DNA from 4 places in the Mesorhizobium sp. 1B3 genome. Region 1 is predicted to be linked to each of the others. Evidence: predicted binding sites of a transcription regulator. Region 1 holds the regulator's gene; each other region holds the start of a gene.
What was found. The regulator PhoB, encoded in region 1, activates phosphate uptake and scavenging genes when phosphate is short. The targets are predictions, from matches to a motif close to TGTCATNNANCTGTCAT.

Region 1 (2,202 bases):
CGGCGATACGCAGGAAGTCGAAGGTCACCGCGCCGTGGGTCTGGTAGATCTGCCCCTTGAAGCCGCGCTCGCGCAGCGCAAGCTGAGGCAGCGCCGCGCCGGTGCCGGAGGCGCCGACGAAGACGGCGTCGGGCTGGGCGGCGACCAGCTTCAGAACCTGACCGGAAACGGACGTATCGGGCCGGGCATAGCGTTCCTCGGCGATGAGGTTCAGCCCATAGTCCTTGCCCATCGCCTTGAACTGGTTGACCCAGAGATCACCGTAGGAATCGGAGAAGCCGATATAGCCGACATTCTTCACCCCATCCTTCTGCATCCTGGCGAAGAGGGTGCGGGCGATGAGATCGGCGGCCTGCGGCAACACGAACGTCCATTTGGCGCCGGCGACATTGGGCGGCACCGGCGAGCAGGCGAGGTGCGGCGTGCCGGTTTCGGTCGCCACGCTGGAGACAGCGATGGATGCCGGAGTGAGCGCCGAGCCGATGATGACGTCGACCTTGTCGTCATTGGCGAAGCGCCTTGCATTGGTGGTCGCGACCGACGGGTCACCCGCGTCATCGAGCACGATGACGTTGAGTTTTTCGCCGTCGATTTCACTGGGCCACAGCTCGACGGAGTTCTTGAGCGGAATGCCGAGCGCCGCTCCCGGTCCGGTCGACGAGACGGTGACGCCGATCGTGACGTCGGCGCTGGCCGCCCCGGCCAGCAAGGGAAGCAAGAAGGTGGCGGCAGCCGCCGCGCGAATGAATCTTTTCATGCCAGTCCTCCCGATTGAGCGGATGGCGGCAGCCGCCCCCGCGCCAATTGTTATATTGTATAAGTATTATTCGGGAGTCAACGAGCCTCGCGAAGCGAGGTCGGATGAGGGGTTTTCGAGCGCCGGACAAGAAGGATCGTCTACGCCTCGTTGATGGCGTAGCCGGCGCCGCGGATGGTGCGGATGACGTCGGGCGCGCGCGGCGTGTTCACTGCCTTGCGCAACCGCCCGACATGGACGTCCACGGTGCGCTCGTCGATGTAGATCGTCTCGCCCCAGACATTGTCGAGAAGCTGGCTGCGCGAGAAGACGCGGCCGGGATGCTGCATCATGAATTCCAGCAGCCGGAACTCGGTCGGGCCGAGCTTGATCTCGCTTTTCTTGCGGTAGACGCGGTGCGACTCGCGGTCGAGCACGATGTCGCCCACCTTGAGCACGGTCGACAGCACTTCGGGCTTGGCCCGGCGCAGCAGCGCCCGCACCCGCGCGATGAATTCAGGCGTCGAGAAGGGCTTGACCAGATAGTCGTCGGCGCCGGTGGAGAGGCCGCGCACGCGGTCGCTTTCCTCGCCGCGCGCCGTCAGCATGATGATCGGCAGCCGCTCGGTCTCCGGCCGCATCCTGAGCCGACGGCAGAGCTCGATGCCGGAGACGGCCGGCACCATCCAATCGAGTACCAGGAGGTCGGGCACGTTTTCCTGAAGGCGAAGCTCGGCTTCGTCGCCGCGCGTGACGACCTCCACCTGATAACCCTCGGCTTCGAGATTGTAGCGCAGGAGAACGCAAAGCGGCTCCTCGTCCTCGACGACCATGATCTTGGGTGCAATCATCCGTCCTTGGCCTCCGTGGGCTAAGCAGGTTTCGAAAAAGTGGCCGACGTTTTTCCGACAGAAACCTGCTTGGAAGGGATTATTCGGCGAGCGCGATCTGCGATGTCTCGTCGAGCTTGGGGCGCTGCACCGGCAATTGCTCACCCGTCATCACATAATAGGCGTTCTCGGCGATATTGGTGACGTGATCGCCGATCCGCTCCAGATTCTTCGCGCAGAAGAGCAGATGCGTGCAGGCCGTGATGTTGCGCGGATCCTCCATCATGTAGGTGAGGAGTTCGCGGAAAATGGCCGTGTACTGGATGTCGATCTTCTCGTCGTCGGCGCGCAGCTTCACCAGCGCCTGCGTGTCGCGCGCCACATAGTGCTCGACCACGGCGTTGACCTGGACGAGCACCAGCGCCGACATCGCCTCGATGGAATGCGACAGCCCGCGCGGCATGACGCTCTGGCCGACCGCACCGACCCGCTTGGCGATGTTCTTGGCGAGATCGCCGACCCGTTCGAGATCGGCAGCCATGCGGATGGCGCCGACCACGGCCCTCAGATCCTGCGCCATGGGCTGGCGCTTGGCGATGATGGTGATGGCACGCTCGTCGAGCTCGCGCTGCTTGG
Region 2 (2,202 bases), on a different contig from region 1:
GGCGGAGGATGTCTGCCTCGACGGTGATGCCATGGAGGCCGAAGCATGGGCCTACCTTGCGGTCAGGGCCCGCGAAGAGCTGCCCCTCACTTTTCCGACGACGACCGGGTGCCGTGAAGCCGTAACGGGCGGCGTGTTCGCGACGCCATGACACTATGAGGCTGAACAAGAGCCAGCGCCACCATTCCCGCTGAAGCCTCCCGCCACAAATACCCCGGCCTGCAGAAACAGAGCCGGAGCAAAGCCGAAATCATGCTTGCATGCCGGTGCCGATCGAACCCGATCAACTCGTAGCTTTTGCCTTCGACGGGGCAGCCTTTTTGGCTTTCGGGGCGGCGGCTGTTTTTGACTTCGCAGGTGCCTTCGCCTTTGCAGCGGTAGTCGTCTTTGCCGCTGCTGTCGACTTGGCCGCTGCAGCCGGTTTAGCCTTTGCAGCGGTTTTTGCTCCCGTGCTGGCCTTGGCCGGAGCTTTCTTGGCAGGCTTGGCAGTTTTGGCGGGAGCCGCTTTCGGCGCCACGGTGATGTCCTTCAGTGCGGCATCCGCCGCATTTTTGCGGATAGACTCGATCGTCTTCAGAGCCGACGCTTTGGTCTTATACGCCTCCGACGCAAACACTGGCTCGCCGTTCCCCGCACGGAAACGGAAGCGGAACTCACCCTTCTTGTCCTTGTAGACTTCGAAGCTAGACATGAAACGTCCCCTTAGTATTCGGGTGATTCTAAGCACGGGAAAGGTGACACGAAGCGAGAAGTATGTCGACTGTAGTATACACGCTGGAGCTGTCCCGCCTCGCTCGCTGAAAATCCCTTGTTTTCAATAGGATGCCGGGGTTTTCGTCGATGCCGCGAAAATGGCTTGGCGCTGATGGCCGGCGGAGATCATCAAAGTTTCATGCAAATGTCACCCGTCCGACATGGGGCGGACATAGCTGGAGGCTGTTCCAATCCACCTCAGGGAAACAGGTTCTTTCCATGCGACGTTCACTTCTCGCGGCAGCCGCGATCATCGCGCTGACCGCTGCTGCTCCCGCCGACGAACAGGAATTCGCCGCCAAGCTCGTCGGGCATGCGATCCTTCCGGCCAATACCATGGTGAAAGCACCGGAGAATGCCCCGCAGCATCTCCGGACGTCCGGAAAATTCACGACGTCAGACCGGCGCCGGGCTGGAGGTCTCGGCACGGTGCCGGGCAAGGACGGCTTGCGGCCGACGGGACTTTCACTGCCTTTCGACGGCCAACCAGTGCAGGGGTTCTCCGGCATCAAGGCCAACGGGGATGGCACGTTCTGGTCTCTTTCGGACAATGGTTTCGGCAGCAAGCTGAATTCCAGCGACGCGGCCCTTATGCTTCATCATCTGAAATTCGACTGGGAAGCCGGCTCCGTGGATCGCATGAAGACGGTTTTTCTGACCGATCCCGACAAGAAGGCACCTTTCCCGATCGTTCTGGAAGGCAGCGACAACCGTTTCCTCACGGGCGCGGATTTCGATATCGAATCGATCCAGCCGGTCTCCGACGGTTTCTGGATCGGCGACGAGTTTGGACCCTATCTCCTGAAATTCGACAGGGAAGGCAGGCTGACCGACGTATTCGCCACCATGGTGGACGACGAATCCGTGCGTTCCCCCGATCATCCGGAGCTTGCGCTGCCTGCCAACCCCACGGCAAAGAACCCTGTCTTCAACCTGAAGCGTTCCGGTGGCTATGAGGGCCTCGCCATGTCGAAGGACGGCAGCAAGCTTTATGGCCTTCTGGAAGGCCCTCGCTACATGCCCGACGGGTCTGTCGAAAAAGCGGATGGGAAGACGGCGCTGCGGATCGTCGAGTTCGATGTCGCCGGCAAGAAATGGACCGGCAGAAGTTGGCTTTATCCGCTTGCGGAAGGTGGCGAAGCGATCGGCGACTTCAACATGATCGACGCCACGACCGCCCTTGTCATCGAGCGCGACAATGGCGCGGGCGTGACAGCGCAGGCCTGTGCCGATCCGGCCGATCCGAAACCCGATTGCTTCGCCCAGGCGTCCAAGGTCAAGCGCGTCTACAAGATCGAGATGACCGACGAGAATGCCGGTAACGCCGTGCGCAAGATCGGGTATATCGATCTCTTGAGGATATCGGATCCGGACAACAAGAAGCGACAGGGCGGCGGCGACGGCTTCTACGACATGCCGTTCGTGACCATCGAGAATGTCGACGTGGTG
Region 3 (2,202 bases), on a different contig from region 1:
GGTCTTGCGCCCGTCCGTGCGCTCGGTGATCGCGTAGGCGATATCGGAGGCGCGCATCTCCTCGACATCGTGGCCGTGCAGGATCCTGATCCCGAAATCGTCCGGCGCATGGGTGCGGATACCGATCTGGATGGAACGATCGGGATCGATGACGCCTTCCCGCACGGCGCGCCCTACAAAGGAACCATGGTCGATGCGCTTGCCATCGTCGGGCCAGGTGTCCTGGTGGGCGTCGAACTGGACGAGCGCCAGCGGGCCGTGGATCGCGGCGTGAGCTTTCAGGATGGGCCAAGTGATGAAGTGGTCGCCTCCCAGCGAAAGCAGGAACGCGCCACTCTTCAGAATTTTCGCCGCCTCACGCTCGATGGTGGCCGGCGTCTTCTGGTGATTGCCGCTGTCCAAAAGGCAGTCGCCGTAATCGATGACGGCGAGATCCGCGAAAAGGTCGGCATTGAATGGATATTGCGGGTCGTTGTCGAAAATCGCCGACGCCCGGCGAATCGCCTGCGGCCCGAACCGGGCGCCGGGGCGGTTCGTCACGGCGGCATCGAACGGCACCCCCCACACCACCACGTCGGCGCCTTTGACGTTCTTGGTGAAACGCCGGCGCATGAAGGAGAGTGCCCCCGCATAGGTCGGATCGCCCGCCCGCCCCGTGTTCTTCGTCGCAGTGAAGGCATGATCGATCGACGATGACGGCATGCTGGATAACCCTCTCACTGTTTTGGGAGGCACACTTATTGGACATTCTCCCCGCGATTGCGACCCCTTTTGACAGGCCGTACTTGCCCGGAGCAAGTCACGACGCTGTCATGGGCAGCCGCTATCCCTCCCGGCGCAACATGTCAGCCATGGGTGATTCCGGTGCGCATGATCCGCTTCTCCGCCGTGCTCGGCCTGATGGCAGCCTTGCCCTGGATGCCGGCGTCGGCTCAATCGCGCGTTGAGGCCATCCGCGACCGGCTGCTCAACGCCAATCAGTGGCGGGACCATGTGATGGTGGTCGCCCACCGTGGCGGCGGGCTCCAAGCTGATAAGACGCGTTTTCCCGAGAACTCGATAGCGGCGGTCGAGGACGCCGTCAGGGTTGGAGCCGAGATGGTCGAACTCGATATCCAGAAATCGAAGGACGGCGTCTATGTCGTCTTTCACGACACCTGGCTCGACCGCAGCTCGAATTGCAAAGGGATCCTTGCGGAACGGACCCTTGAGGAACTCAAGTCCTGCCGGCTCGTGATCGAAGGAACCGGCGCGGTATCGGACGAGACCGTGCCGACGCTCGCCGAGATGCTCTCGGTCACGCGGGATCGGATCTTCGTCAATATCGACAACAAGCTCGACATCTTCGAACTTCCGGGCATCGTCGCCGTGGCGCGTGAATTAGGAATCGCCGACCAACTCGTCGTCAAGCAGAACCTCTGGAGCGCCGAAAGGATCGCGGAGGCGCGACGCATCGTCGAACGGATCGGCCCGGACGTGACCTTCATGCCGATCATTGCGGACGACGCCGTGCGGGACGTCGATTTCCTGGAAGCGGCGACGCAGGCCTTCTCGGCCGATGCTGTCGAGATGATCCATTGGCACGCCGCCGGGCAACCGATGACCGGAGATGGCGGGCCGCTGTTCGGTGCGCGCGCCCGGGCCGTCGCGGCCCGCGGCGATTGGCATCTCTGGGTGAATACATATGCCATCGCAAACAAGGCGGGTGGCATGCTTTCGGGCGGTCGTGGCGACGAGCTTGCCGTCGCGGCAGCCTTCCCGCGGGAAACCTATGGCTTCTGGGCCGAGCGCGGCGCCACGGTGATCCAGACCGACGAGCCAGGCGCTGCGATCGAGTGGCTCACGCTCAACGGTTATCGAAGGCCGTATGCTGACGTGCCGGCTCGGCACGCCGCGGCGGAATCGTCAGCCGAATGACAGCCATGAAAAAGGCCGCCCGGAGGCGGCCTGGTCGATTCTGCATCGCGATGGATGCCGGAAGCAATTAGCGCTTCGAGAACTGGAAGCTGCGGCGGGCCTTGGCCTTGCCGTACTTCTTACGCTCGACCGTACGGCTGTCGCGGGTGAGGAAGCCACCCTTCTTCAGCACACCGCGCAGAGCCGGCTCGTAGTAGGTGAGGGCCTTGGAGATGCCGTGGCGCACGGCGCCCGCCTGACCCGACAGGCCGCCGCCGGCGACCGTGGCGACGATGTCATACTGGC
Region 4 (2,202 bases), on a different contig from region 1:
AGGGGATGCTGCCATAGGGCAGGAACGCATTCGAGAAGCCGGTGAGAGCCTCGAACTCGACATTGGAGGTCATGCCACCGAATTCGGGCGAGAAGACATGGCCAGATTGCATGGAACGGGTGGTCGGGATGGGATCCGGCCAGATCTTGATCCCGGGCAGGCGTGTCGGATCCCAGAAGGATTCGCTCATCACGATCACGACGTCGGGCTTTTCGTCCGGCAATATCACCGCTTCGCGTGGCGCTGCGCCGATGCGATCGATGGCCTCCGGCGTGTAGCCTGCGGGAGCGGGAACATGCGCCATGGGAACGTTCAGCGCGAAGGCCAGGGTGAAGCCGTTGAAGGCATAGTTTTCCCGCTGGTCCCACATCATCGGGATAATGTGGAGCCGGTCGCGCGTCCAGGAGAATGCGCCGTAGTCCATGATCGAGACGAAGAAAGCCAGCGCCGGAACCGCCAAGACCATGCGCATCACGCGTCCGTTCATCGAAATCGGTGCGAACCGCGCGCGCCAGAAGCGCCAGGCGAAAACGAAGAGCGCCATACCCAGGATGGCTCCCGTCGCCATGGCCAATCCCGTCAGCGGGCGCTCGCGAACGAGCAGCGGCATCAACTCGATGATCTGGCGGTAATAAAGAAAGTCCGTCGGATAGAGCGGATCGCCGAGATAATGGACCTTCTGCTGGCCGATCCAGGCAAGCATAAGCAGAGCAGGGGCAACGATCAGCATCGACTGGAAGCGACGTCCAAGGAGCCCGTCGAGCCCGAGCGTCAACAGCAGGAACAGGCCGATGGTCGTCCAACTCGGGCGATGCGCCTCGGCAAAGAAAGAAAGTGCCGAAGCGAACGAACCGCGGGCGACGAATTCGATGGAAAACGCGAGCAAAGTCGACACAACCAGCGCGATGGTCGCGGATATGGCGAGACGGACAGGCCAAGCCTCGTGCCAGCCCTGCGCGGTGTCTTGCCAGAGTGCGGCATCTTTCTCCCGCGCTTTCGCAATGATCCTGGCCAAATCAATATCCTCGGTACGCGACAAAAATGTCATGCGACTTTCATACAGCCGTCATGCGGGCGTCACACTTAACGCGCGACATCAGAAAAAGGAGGCGGAAAAGAAGGCTTTTTTGATGATTTGCACCGATAAACCGGTCAATTCCCATAACAGGCGGTAACTCTCTGAAACGGTTAGGAGTTTGACCCGCCACAAGCCGCCCCCAGGGCCTGTATCGCAGGCTCTGGCTTTACCGTGGGATCGCAGCCCCCTGGGCGGGAGCCGCCTTGCCTGATTCAGGCGACTTCCTTGATCGCGATGTGGGCGACGCGACGGACCTCGTCGTCGGTGAGCAGGCCACCGGCCCGCAGCAGGCCGGCGAAACGGCCGTTGCTGGCGGATAGATCCCCGAAGCTGCCCTTCTCGACGATCCGACCCTTGTCCATGAATATGATCAGATCGGCGTCACGCACGGTCGAAAGCCGGTGGGCGATGATAAAGGTCGTTCGGTTCGCGCGCAGCCGGTCGATGGCTTCCTTGACGCGGGTTTCGGTCTCCACGTCGAGGGCACTTGTCGCCTCGTCGAGCACGAGGATCGGTGCGTCCTTCAGGATAGCACGCGCGATGGCGATGCGCTGGCGTTCGCCACCGGAGAGCTGCCCGCCACGTTCTCCGACCTGCGTGTCATATCCTTCGCTCTTGGCAAGGATGAAGTCCTGCGCGGCCGCGGCGATGGCGGCGGCATGAACGTCGTCATAAGACGCCTCGGCGCGCCCGATCCGGATATTTTCCTCGATAGAGCGGTTGAACAGGCCGGCATCCTGGAACACCGTCGCGACGCAGTGGCGCAGCGATTTGCGGGTTACGGTACGGGTATCCACACCGTCCACGAGAATGCGGCCTGAGGCGGGGTCATAGACGCGCTGCAACAGATTGATGAGCGTGGTCTTGCCTGCGCCCGTCGGGCCGACGATCGCAACGGTCTTACCAGCCGGCACATCGAAAGAGATGTTTTCGACGCCGACATTCGAGTTCGGGAAGGCGAAATTGACGTCCTCGAAGCGGACATGACCCTTGACCCGCTCGATGTCGCATTGGCCGTCGGGCTCACGACGGTCGGCAACCGCATCCTCGAGCCGGTAGAACTCTTCCAACTTGGCGCCTGCTTCGAAAATCTGGTTGACGAAATTGCTAATCTGATCGAGGCG

Region 2: the regulator PhoB is predicted to act here: its motif matches at 900-916, upstream of ACCO56_RS14055 (esterase-like activity of phytase family protein).
Region 3: the regulator PhoB is predicted to act here: its motif matches at 798-814, upstream of ACCO56_RS10380 (glycerophosphodiester phosphodiesterase family protein).
Region 4: the regulator PhoB is predicted to act here: its motif matches at 1,054-1,070, upstream of ACCO56_RS08455 (LTA synthase family protein).

What each region holds. Positions count from the first base shown of each region.
Region 1 is NZ_JBJHDO010000024.1:32,477-34,678, reverse strand. Features, by position in the region: gene ACCO56_RS32560 (ABC transporter substrate-binding protein) at 1-757, opposite strand, end outside; gene phoB (phosphate regulon transcriptional regulator PhoB) at 898-1,587, opposite strand; gene phoU (phosphate signaling complex protein PhoU) at 1,667-2,202, opposite strand, start outside.
Region 2 is NZ_JBJHDO010000004.1:433,669-435,870, reverse strand. Features, by position in the region: gene ACCO56_RS14065 (anhydro-N-acetylmuramic acid kinase) at 1-151, shown strand, start outside; partial or broken gene ACCO56_RS14060 (YegP family protein) at 512-691, opposite strand; gene ACCO56_RS14055 (esterase-like activity of phytase family protein) at 973-2,202, shown strand, end outside.
Region 3 is NZ_JBJHDO010000003.1:284,783-286,984, reverse strand. Features, by position in the region: gene speB (agmatinase) at 1-702, opposite strand, end outside; gene ACCO56_RS10380 (glycerophosphodiester phosphodiesterase family protein) at 871-1,917, shown strand; gene rpsI (30S ribosomal protein S9) at 1,985-2,202, opposite strand, start outside.
Region 4 is NZ_JBJHDO010000002.1:718,850-721,051, forward strand. Features, by position in the region: gene ACCO56_RS08455 (LTA synthase family protein) at 1-1,048, opposite strand, end outside; gene ACCO56_RS08460 (glucan ABC transporter ATP-binding protein/ permease) at 1,291-2,202, opposite strand, start outside.